Linked DNA regions of Priestia megaterium. The protein of the gene in region 2 binds, or shares a complex with, the protein of the main gene of each other region. Links are inferred from orthologs where the notes say so. Each region holds a gene or a part of one and is shown on either strand. Other genes may lie near its edges. The genes, in order: CEQ83_RS19860 and CEQ83_RS20840.

What was found.
Region 1: the proteins of CEQ83_RS20840 (region 2) and CEQ83_RS19860 are in contact, whole or in part, in a crystal structure (PDB 6PRK), measured with the Bacillus subtilis proteins. The link is inferred for Priestia megaterium from one-to-one orthologs.

Annotation. Positions count from the first base shown.
Region 1 is NZ_CP023317.1:3,875,866-3,883,682, forward strand. What follows is about bases 921-3,775. They hold CEQ83_RS19860 (YlbF/YmcA family competence regulator), read right to left. Parts: upstream 2,637-3,775; coding sequence 2,205-2,636; downstream 921-2,204. Other genes in these bases: CEQ83_RS19850 (branched-chain amino acid transporter BcaP), read right to left, coding at 921-1,257; CEQ83_RS19855 (outer spore coat protein CotE), read right to left, coding at 1,434-1,979; miaB (tRNA (N6-isopentenyl adenosine(37)-C2)-methylthiotransferase MiaB), read right to left, coding at 2,638-3,775. Outside these bases: more of CEQ83_RS19850, read right to left, coding at 1-920; more of miaB, read right to left, coding at 3,776-4,167; CEQ83_RS19870 (2-oxoacid:ferredoxin oxidoreductase subunit beta), read right to left, coding at 4,422-5,288; CEQ83_RS19875 (2-oxoacid:acceptor oxidoreductase subunit alpha), read right to left, coding at 5,275-7,032; CEQ83_RS19880 (hypothetical protein), read right to left, coding at 7,050-7,226; CEQ83_RS19885 (dipeptidase), read right to left, coding at 7,412-7,817. UniProt on the Bacillus subtilis protein: May work together with YlbF to regulate community development.
Region 2 is NZ_CP023317.1:4,078,367-4,081,897, forward strand. What follows is about bases 802-3,531. They hold CEQ83_RS20840 (YlbF/YmcA family competence regulator), read right to left. Parts: upstream 2,525-3,531; coding sequence 2,078-2,524; downstream 802-2,077. Other genes in these bases: CEQ83_RS20825 (DUF7147 family protein), read left to right, coding at 944-1,330; CEQ83_RS20830 (YlbG family protein), read right to left, coding at 1,405-1,680; CEQ83_RS20835 (hypothetical protein), read left to right, coding at 1,758-2,072; CEQ83_RS20845 (carbohydrate-binding protein), read right to left, coding at 2,625-3,011; CEQ83_RS20850 (YlbE-like family protein), read right to left, coding at 3,111-3,347. Also shown: 16S rRNA (guanine(966)-N(2))-methyltransferase RsmD, read right to left, coding at 1-354. UniProt on the Bacillus subtilis protein: Regulates sporulation prior to stage II. Positively controls the competence regulator ComK at a post-transcriptional level. May modulate the translation, stability or activity of ComS. May work together with YmcA to regulate community development.

The DNA.
Region 1 (7,817 bases), 200 kb from region 2 along the record:
AATTGGAATCACCGGCACGAACGGTACGCGGAAACCAGTCGATTCTGAAGTTTGTTTTGATTTACGTAAATATAAAATTCCAATTGATACAGTCATGAAAGCAAAAAGAGTACCGATATTTGTTAACTCTGCTAATCTTCCTAATGGTACTAAACCAGAGAAGATAGATACTAGTAAACATGTAATCCACGTATTTACTACTGGCGTTTGTTTTTTCTCACTGATTTTTGAAAAAGGCTTCGGCAATAGACCATCTCGACTGATCGCATAAAATAAACGAGTTTGTCCATACATCATAACGAGTAATACCGTTGTAATACCAACAATTGCACCTAATGAAATAAATCCTGCTACCCAGTCTTGATTAATGTAGCTTAAAGCAAATGCTACAGGGTTTTTAACATTTAATTCAGTATAAGGGACGATTCCTGTTAAGATAAGCGATACGACGATATAAAGGACTGTACAAATCGCAAGAGATGCGATGATTCCAATTGGCATATCTCGCTGAGGCTTACGTACTTCCTCGGCCGCTGTTGCTACAGCATCAAATCCAATGTAGGCGAAGAATACAGTTGCTGCTCCTGTCGCTACTCCCGAGAAACCAAACGGCATAAACGGCGTCCAGTTTTCTGGCTTAACATAGCTAACTCCTACCCCGATAAACAGAAGTACAACAGCCAGTTTAATAATAACCATGATAGCATTAAAACGTGAAGATTTTTTTACTCCTTGTGTTAAAAGCAAGGTAATTAAGAAAACAATTATAATTGCTGGAATATCAATGTACGTGCCGTTTGCAGGATTGTATGCACTTGTTAAAGCTTTTGGAAAATGTATGCCAAACCCTGCTAACAATCCTTGGAAATACCCCGACCATCCGCTCGCTACAGCAGAAGAAGCAAGACCGTATTCCAAGATAAGATCCCACCCTAAAATCCAAGCAATTAATTCACCAAATGTTGCATAACTGTAAGTGTATGCACTTCCTGAAACGGGAACTGTTGAGGCAAACTCCGCATAACAAAGAGCTGCAAACACACACGCAAGTCCTGACATAATGAAAGATATAACTAAAGCTGGACCGGCATGTTCAGCGGCGGCTACGCCCGTTAATACAAAAATTCCGGTTCCGATAATGGCTCCAATTCCTAACATCGTTAAATCGAAAGCGCCTAAATCCTTTTTTAATTTAACACCTTTAGAGTTGGTTTCACTAATTAACGTTTGAATTGATTTTTTACGAAATAAGCTCATAGTAAACCCCCAAAAATACTTATCTGATATAACTAAATTTTCTGAAAATTAATGCATTATTTTCTTTAGATTTACTATACACTGCGCATTCGACAAAAAGCAATATATTTTTTTATTTTTATAAGAATTTTCTTAAAATAGTAAAAATAAAAAAACTAGGAAGAACTTCTTCCTAGTTACTCATCGTCTCCTAATATAAAATCAGGATCTAAATCTTCAAATTCATCGTCATCTACGTCTAAATCAAACTCGTCTTCATCATCGCAGCCTTTCGGATTTACTGCAACACAAACCTTGGTTTCGCCAATCACTTCCGCCAACAATTCTCTCTCTACTTGAACAATCGTTTTATTGCCATTTGGTGAAATTGTGCACTCTAGGCAATTTGGCTGCTGCAGTACGCGAACAATTACTTCGTAATCGTCTCCAATCGAATCTTCGTCTTTATAGCGCAGCTTAATATTATCTTTGTATGATACGGTTTCCGTCCAAACTTCGGTTTTTGTATTATTATTGTACGAATACCAGATGTTAATATCATATCTGCCGTCAACTTCTACATTGCTGCCGCTTTTCTTTGCTTTGTACTCATGGTTAATCACCCAGCATCCTAAGATGCTTGTTGGTCGATTTTTCGGTGCAAGCGTATGAGACGATTGTGTAAACTTGCGACCTTTACCTACGACTGCTTTTGTAATAATTTCTCTATAGTGTTGTGACATGTGAGCATACCCTCCTCAAACTATCTTCATTTCATCCTATGCAGGCTCATTCACTTGTTTGCACATTATTTTTAAGAAACTAGGTTTAAGGCATAAAAAACCTATGTTCCATTGTATGCAAGGATATAGAAAAACGTGACAATTATTAGAGAGAAAATCTGCCCAATTTTCGTGCAACGTGATGCACAAAAAAATGCCTCAGCAATTTGCTAAGGCATTTTTTCTTTATGAGCAGCTAGATCCAGGGCTGTTTCGCACCTGTGAACCTGTTTCACCGCGCAGTAAATCACCATCTGTTGACACAATAATTTCATCTGTTACTGTGTTTGAAATAGTGTTAGCGACAAGTTGAAGCAAATCATTCACGTTTATTTGAGACTCTTGAAACTGCTGAATAATCGGCAGTTCATCCAGCTCTTCCTGTAAACGATCGATTTTTGCCTCCACTTGTTTTAACGCTTCTGTCTTACCATAATGTTGGAAATTAACAGCTTGTTTTTGCAAACTTTTAATGCTTGCAATGGTTTCACGCACTTTTTGATTTTCGTTAAGCTGAGCTTCGGCACGCTTGAAGAAATCTACTTCTTCCGTTTCAGCGATCATTTTTGCCAGCTCTTGAGCACGTTTAATTACGTCACTCTTGTTATACTGCGCCATATTACTTCACCTCTGCTGTTTCTTCTACCATTTCCCCGTTTAATGTCCATGTTTTGGCTTTTGTAACTTTTACTTTTACAAGTTGCCCAATCACTGACTTAGGTGCTTTGAAGTTTACAAGCTTACTTTTTTCCGTGTAGCCTGCTAATACTTCCGGATTATTTTTACTTTCACCTTCTACTAATACTTCGACAACTTTACCTTCATATTCCTTCAATTTCTTTGCAGAAATTTCATTTACAAGAGCATTTAAACGCTGAAGACGCTCTTTTTTCACTTCCATTGGTACGTTGTCTTGCATCTTAGCAGCCGGCGTACCTTCACGAGGTGAATAAATAAACGTATAAGCACTATCAAATTCAACCTCACGATATAGCGACATTGTTTCTTCAAACTGCTCATCCGTTTCATTTGGGAAACCAACAATAATATCAGTTGTTAATGATGCCGTTGGAATGGCTTCTTTAATTTTACGAACAAGCTCTAAATAATGTTCACGAGAATATTTTCGTGCCATAATTTTTAAGATATCACTGCTTCCTGATTGAACAGGCAAGTGAATGTGATCGACAAGATTTCCACCTTTAGCAAGAACTTCAATTAAACGGTCATCAAAGTCACGAGGATGACTTGTTGTAAAACGGATACGAGCAACGTCAATTTTACGGATTTCGTCCATTAAGTCGCCTAAGCCGTACGTCATGTCTTCAAAATCTTTTCCGTATGCATTAACGTTTTGGCCTAGAAGCGTAATTTCTTTGTAGCCTTGAGCAGCTAAATGACGTACTTCTTGGATAATATCTTCTGGACGGCGGCTTCGTTCTTTTCCTCGCGTATACGGAACGATACAGTACGTACAGAACTTGTCACAGCCGTACATGATGTTAACCCATGCTTTGACGCTGCCTTTACGTGCTCTTGGAAGGTTTTCAATAACGTCCCCTTCTTTAGACCATACTTCAATCACCATTTCTTTTGCTAAGTATGCTTCGTTCAAAATGTGAGGCAAACGGTGAATGTTATGTGTACCAAAAATCATATCCACGTGCTGATGTTTTTGTAAAATTTTATTTACAACTGACTCTTCTTGAGACATACATCCGCAGACGCCGATTAATAGCTCAGGACGCTCGCGCTTTAAGGCCTTCAAGTGTCCTAATTCACCAAACACTTTATTTTCCGCATTTTCACGGATCGCACACGTATTCAATAAAATAACATGAGCATCTTCAACAGAGTCAGTCGGCTCGTAGCCAAGGCCTAGAAAAATACCAGCCATTACTTCTGTATCGTGCTCATTCATTTGACAGCCGTACGTACGGATATAAAACTTACGTCCCTGTCCCATTCCATGAAACTGTTCATCGATTGCAAAATCGTTGTGATAGGAAACTTCTTCTTTTCCTCGTTTTTTCGCATCTTTTAAAGAAGGTGGCATGTATACTGTTTGAAAATATTTGCTGTAATCCTTTTCGGATTTTTTGTCCGCTGGATTAACTTGGTTGCTTTCTAAACGTTGTTTTTCGTTCATAAAAAAATCTCCTTTCGCCATGACAATTGTCACGTTGCACCTGTAAATCGCAAAAAAATGTGACAGCCTTATGCTTATGCATAAAACTCATCACATTAACATAGTATATAACTTTCAAGTAGCGAACACAATCATATACCTATTTTCTATACCTATCACTATGAAAAAATCCGAACGAGCTGGATTCTCCATTAAGAATCTCAATTTACCGTTCGGATTTTCCCTCTACTAAACTGCTTTTATTGCAGCCTCTTTTACATAAATTCAGCCACTAGCTCATCAAATTTTTCCTCAGTCATACCTAAGTCTGCTTTTGACAGCGGCTCTTCACTATAGCCGTGAACAAGCTGCTGATACGACGGCTGATGCGCATTTTGATAAATAAGCCCTGTTACTAAGCCATTATGCTCCATTAACGTCTGCATAGCTTGCATACGATTGTTTGCATCATAACCTTCAATTGTGCTAAGACTAGTTAGGTTTTCTTTAAACCAATCATACGTGTTCACTTTGTTATACGTTACGCACGGGCTAAATACGTTAATTAAAGAAAAACCTTTATGCTGAATGCCTTGTTCAATTAAGCTTGTTAACTCTTTTAAATTCGTTGAAAAGCTTTGCGCTACAAACGTTGCCCCGGAAGTTAACGCCAGCTCCATGACAGATAAAGACGACTCAATTGATCCTTCAGGCGTACTTTTTGTCTTGAATCCTACTTCACTGCGAGGAGATGTTTGTCCTTTTGTTAAACCATAGATTTGGTTATCCATTACGATATACGTTACATCGATGTTTCGGCGAATCGCATGTACCGTGTGTCCCATACCGATAGCAAACCCATCTCCATCACCGCCAGATGCGATAACGGTTAAATCACGATTAGCCATTTTTACACCTTGAGCGATTGGAAGCGCACGTCCGTGAATACCGTGAAAACCATATGAATTAATATAACCAGAGATACGTCCAGAGCATCCAATACCTGAAATAACAGCAAGCTCATGAGGTTCTAAACCTACGTTAGCAGATGCGCGTTGAATGGCTGCTTGTACGGAGAAATCTCCACACCCCGGACACCAGTTAGGTTTTACACTGTTACGAAAATCTTTAAACGTTGCCATTTAACACAAACATCTCCTTACTTTTTGCGTATACTTCTTGCGGAAGAAATGGATTTCCATCGTACTTCAATACGCTTTGAATTTTATCATGACTTGCGATATTCATTTTTAAAATATTAGCAAGCTGTCCAGTAGCATTGTTTTCAACGACAACTACTTTTTTAGCTCCTTGCACGTAAGGAAGCAGTTCGTCAGCTGGGAAAGGATGAATTAAACGAATGTGAGCGTGATTTACTTTTATACCGTCCTGTTCCAAACGTTCCATTGCCTCTTCAATAACTCCACGCGTCGAATTAAATCCAACAAATAAAATATCAGACTCTTTTTCATGAGAGTGAACATGAATTGGCGTATTAAAACGAATTCCTTTTGTTTTACGAAGACGCTTATTCATTTGATCATCGCGGTTCACCGGAGATTCAGATGGCTTTCCTGTCTCATCATGTTCTACTCCCGTTACGTGATGAATGCCATGCTTCATTCCTGGAATGACGCGTGGTGATACGCCGTCTTCTGTTACGCGGTAGCGCTTGTAGTATTGTTTTTCTTCCAACTCTTCTAGCTCTCCTTGCTGAAGCTTGCCGCGGCGGATTTCAACGCGGTTATAGTCAAGCGGTTCTACCGACTGTTTCCCAAGTGAAAGCTGTAAATCCGTTAGCATAATAACTGGACACTGATATTCTTCTGCTAAGTTAAACGCTTCAATCGTATCGTAGAATGCTTCTTCAACCGTACTTGGCGCCATGACGATCTTCGGAATTTCACCGTGCGTACCGTAAATCATAGCCATTAAGTCAGACTGTTCTTGCTTAGTTGGAAGCCCTGTACTTGGACCGCCGCGCTGCGTATCAATAATCACAACAGGCTGCTCAGTGATGCCCGCTAATCCAATCGACTCCATCATTAATGATAGACCAGGTCCAGCTGATGCTGTCAGCGCACGTACGCCTGCATAGTTAGCTCCGATAGCCATCGTACATGCTGCGATTTCATCTTCTGTTTGAATAACAGTTCCACCGAATTGAGGAAGCTTTTTAATTAAGTATTCCATGATTTCTGAAGCAGGGGTAATTGGATATGCTGGCATAAAACGAGCCCCACCGGCTAAAGCACCTAGTGCAATCGCATCGTTTCCAATCATAAACATACGTTTTTTACCATCCGCTGGATCTAGTTTCATTGTTTCTAATTGTTCGCCTAGCTGTTCACGAATGTAATCTGCACCTTTTTTAATAGCTTCCATGTTTTTTTGTACAACTTTTTGGCCCTTTTTACCGAAGATTTCAAGCACTACTTCTTCAAATACTTCTGTGTCAATATGAAGCACAGCACTTGAAGCGCCTACAGCAACCATGTTCTTCATTAGCGACGTTCCTAGTTCCGTTGCAATTTCTGTAAACGGAACAGCGTATAGCGTAGCAGTTGTACATGTTTCGGGCAGACTTGGGTTGAATTTCGCATCTGCAATTACAACGCCTCCTACGCGCAGCTCATGGACGTTTACATCGATGGTTTCCTGATCGAACGCAACTAAAATATCCAAATCATCTGACACAGATCGAACCTGAGTTGTACTCACTCGGATCTTATTATTTGTATGTCCACCTTTGATACGAGAAGAAAAATGACGATAGCCGTATAAGTAATAACCTAATCGATTTAAAGCGGTTGAAAAGATTTCTCCCGTACTTTCGATTCCCTCACCCTGCTGTCCGCCAACTTTCCATGAAAGTTGCTGTACCATAAATCAACGCCACTCCTTTAATTGCTCTTAATATAGAAATCTATTTTATTGATAAAAACTGAAAAAAGTAAATTAGCAAACGATTTCATTTGCTTCTGCATTTCACGAACAAAAATCATCCGCAAAACTCCCACAGCACCTTGTCGCTGTGCAGGATACGTTTCTGCGTGAACAGCTCCATAATCCGTTTTCAATTTTATTCCGATTGCCAGAAAAATGCAACCCTTTCCATTGAATTCTCAATCGTTTTAATTATATTTATATTTAATGAATAAGATGAAGTTTTTTAATGATCTTTTCTGTCTTCACATGAGGCATTAGTATATAAATATCTTCTATAAAAAAAGAGCTTTTCCAAGAAGAAAAAGCTCTTTTTTTATTAGCTGCATACACGATCAGCAAAGTTTTGAAACAGAAAACGTTTTACCTGCTCCTCAGTGTAATGCTTAAGGAGTTCTTCGATTAAATTCGTATACTGTTCATATCTTCCGAGACGATGAACCGTTTTGTCAATGCCGTCAAAGTCAGAGCCAAAACCAACGGAGTATTCGCCTCCTCTTTCACACATGTAATCAAGGTGACGGATCACATCCGCTATTTGCGCTTTGGCAGAGCTCGTTAAAAATTCAGGGACAAACGTGATGCCAATCACGCCGTTTCGCTTTATTAAAGCATGAATTTGATCGTCTCTTAAATTCCGGGGATGAGAACACAATACGTGTGAATTGGAATGAGTAGCCACTACATATTGCGCTAGCTCAATCACATCCCAAAAACCTCTTACC
Region 2 (3,531 bases):
CAAAAGTAAATCGACAGTCAGCTCCCTTTTCTTTATCGCTTTCAGTGCACGCTCTGCATCATTTCGATACACTTCAGCGCGGTCTTCTAACCGACAGGATGCTAAGTTTGCTTTAATCGTCTGAATCGCTTTGCCATCCCGATCCACAAAAATGACTTTATCTATTCCTCGACTTAGAGCTTCAATTCCCAAGCCACCGCTTCCACCGAACAAATCAAGAGCTGTTCCACCTTCAAAAAACGGTCCAATCATATTAAAAATAGCTTCTTTCACCTTATCTGTTGTAGGGCGGGTTGAGTATCCTGGAACCGCCTTTAACGCATGGCCTTTATATAAACCTGCTACTACTCTCATCCTTATCACTACCTTACTTTTACTTCCTTATTCTTCATTATCCTAACATATTTTGAATTACAAAGACTAGCAAAAATCCTCAATTTATTCAATGCTGTATGCATTCTGTGCAATAACCCAGCAGCTTGCTTTTATGCTGGACTTTTACGACCGTCTCCTTAGATACACCTATGCAGATCATTCGGCATTTCGTTCATAAAAGATTTCCTTTACTTTAATATGTCATCATAAACGTAAATTTACCCTTTTTCTCTGTCATGTTATCAGTCTTTTATATTTTAAAAAGTGAATTTCACGAGACAGGTATATGAACGTTTAAAACGGACATACTGACTAGTAACAACATCATCTAACCGATGTTGTTGCCAACCGCGGAGAAGACTTACGTTTCCCCATAAGTTCTTCCTCCGGTTTCTCCTCTCCCTTTGCCTTCATCAAGGTGCTTGTAATCGCAGAGGTGATTACACCCCTTTATTGAAGGGCCCTACAATGAGTAGTTGTAGGGATTTTTTTATTTACTCCTAAAATATTCAGTGATACATTAAACTACGTGAGTTTGCTTTTTTAATACATAGAGGGGGAAATACATATGATTCAGCGTTTTATTGAGCTCGGAGAAGGGTATTCAGATATTTATGAGCTGTTAGAGATTGTCAAAAGCAACAAACATCGTCTTGCCCATCTTATTATGCTGCGAACAGTAAAAGAAGATCGACAAGTAGCTTCTTTTGTCGCTGTCTTGCATCCAACAGCTGAAGGGAATTTCCAACCGCTTTACGTTTGCCGAGAAGGAATTGTTTTAAAACAAAACGACAGCAAGCGCGTTGAGTTATTTAAACGAGCAGCTGAGGAAGCGGGAAAAGAAATTGTGGTACTCGATGTCAAACCATCTACTACCTTTCCAGAAACAGCACTATACTATCAGCACCTTATTGGCATTTTGCGAATGAACCGCTTTATTCCGCCAATGCAATAACCTCATCCCTGCCTATTCGTTTGCTAAGGCCAAGTAAAATAAAAAAAGGAATGTACATTACATTCCTTTTTTGTTTAAATTCCTATCTTATAGTCATATTCCTTCGCTTTATCCGGCTTTGAATTTTCGAATTCTGTTTTTAAAAACGGCCGATAAGAAGGATCTACTTTCTTCACAAAAGGTAGAGACTGAAGTTTATGGATTGTTTTTTCAATGCCATCTTGGTTGCAATATAAGACAACATACTTTAATTCTTTAGATACGTAATGTACATTTCCGTACTTTCGCAATGCTTTTGCTTGCTTAACAGAATGCACATACGCTACAATTCCTTGACGTTCAACAAACATATTTAGTTCCCCTTTTGCATACGTTATATTGGTTTTCTTTATCATAAATTCTTTTATATGAAGTAGGTGCTTTATGTATGAATTTAGATGATATCTGGATGCTCTTTCTTACTCATTTTAACGAGCACAGAGCTATTGAACAAGTCATTTTCAAAAAAATCACAAATATACCCTTTTTGTATATAAACACATCAATTGAGCGTAGAAAAATAGATGAGCTTCTAGAAGCTTCATCTATTTTTGCTACATCCAATACAAATGCTACGTGGCGCTCAAGTTTTGTCAGAAGTCAGCATCTTACTTATGTCTATCAGCACAGGTTTTACGTTCCACAGCGTAAAATGGCCTGCTGCGGAAATTCCTGTGCTGATTGCGTTCGATTTATACAGTGAACGGCTTATGCGCTGCACCCGCAGCTTCCACCAGATCCGCAGCCACCGCCGCAGCTGCTTCCCGTATCAAAAAACGGATTTCCCGTCGGTACTTTAACATGCTCTGAAACAGCTTGACCAAGGATAACGCTAATTTCATCAAGCAGTTTTTGCAATTCATTTTCTGCTTTTTTGAACGCAGCGATTGTCGCATGTAAATCAACTTGACGCTTTACATCACGTACTTGTCTCGTAATGGTTTTATAGTCAGGATGATATTTTCCAAATCGCTGAACATCCTCATACTGTTCCTTTATTTTCACAAATTGAGCAATTAATGCCTGTGCATGTGAATCTTTATTTAATCTATATAAACATTGACGATAGTTCTCGGCTACGTCTGATTGTAACACCATGTTCGCTACGTGATCAGACTCGTCGAGTAATTCAACAGTTCTCATTGTTGTCAGCATGGCTGTGCACCTCCGTTTTTATCTTATCACGTTTTGGATCTAAAGAAAAAGAACTTGCTAAAACAGCTTACACTGATTTACTACAAGTTCTACTTTTTAACTATATAATTTCAACCGTAAAGGTATTCCTCACTTGATAACTTTCTTCTTTAGATTTCATCAGTTCAATCGTAACAGTATGAGATCCTTTTGGAAGATCACTTAAAACAAAGGCTGCTTGCTTCATTTCTTTAAATGGTTTTCCATCTACTGTGATTTGAAGGAATCCACTCTCTGTTGAAAATGAAAACCCGCTTAGAATACATTCGACGTATACGTTCTGTCCTTTCACATGCTGGTGTACCATCAGTGAAGGTTTTGTATTCATTGCACCAAACGTTTCAGCTGCCCACGGTTGAGAGGAAGTTTTAGTCTCAGGTTTTGGTTTATCATGGTTGCATCCTAGCAGAGAAACTGCACATAAGGCCGTCGTTAATAGTAAGCGCATAATACCATTCCTTTATCATTCGTTTCTCCATAGTGTTTACAAACTCTTTGTTTTTACTCATGACGTGCAAAAATCTCTGCATCGCTATGTATGCAGAGATCATTGATTTTTCATGGATTGAAACATATGAAACATCATATTCGCCATTTGAATCGAATTCGAAAACTTTTCTACTTTATGAGGAATGGTTTGTTTGTAGTAGTGTTTGGATTCTAATTCAAATTTCTCCAGTTCTTCAGGGTTTCTAGATAAACGCCGGTACCACATTGGCTGTTCACGAACGAAGTCGTTGAGTTTAGGACGAGACTGCATATACTCGTATATATCCTTTCTCATTGCGCTTAATCTTTCCTAAAGCCAAATGGATTCCCTGGCCCGGAAGCTGCTCCTCCACCTGATGGCTTAGATGGTTGAAATTGTTGCAGTACTTGTTGAATATTCGAAATAGCGGAATTTACATTTGTGATATGATTTTGCATTTGATTCAAGTCCATGTTTTTTAGCGAGGATACAATTGTAC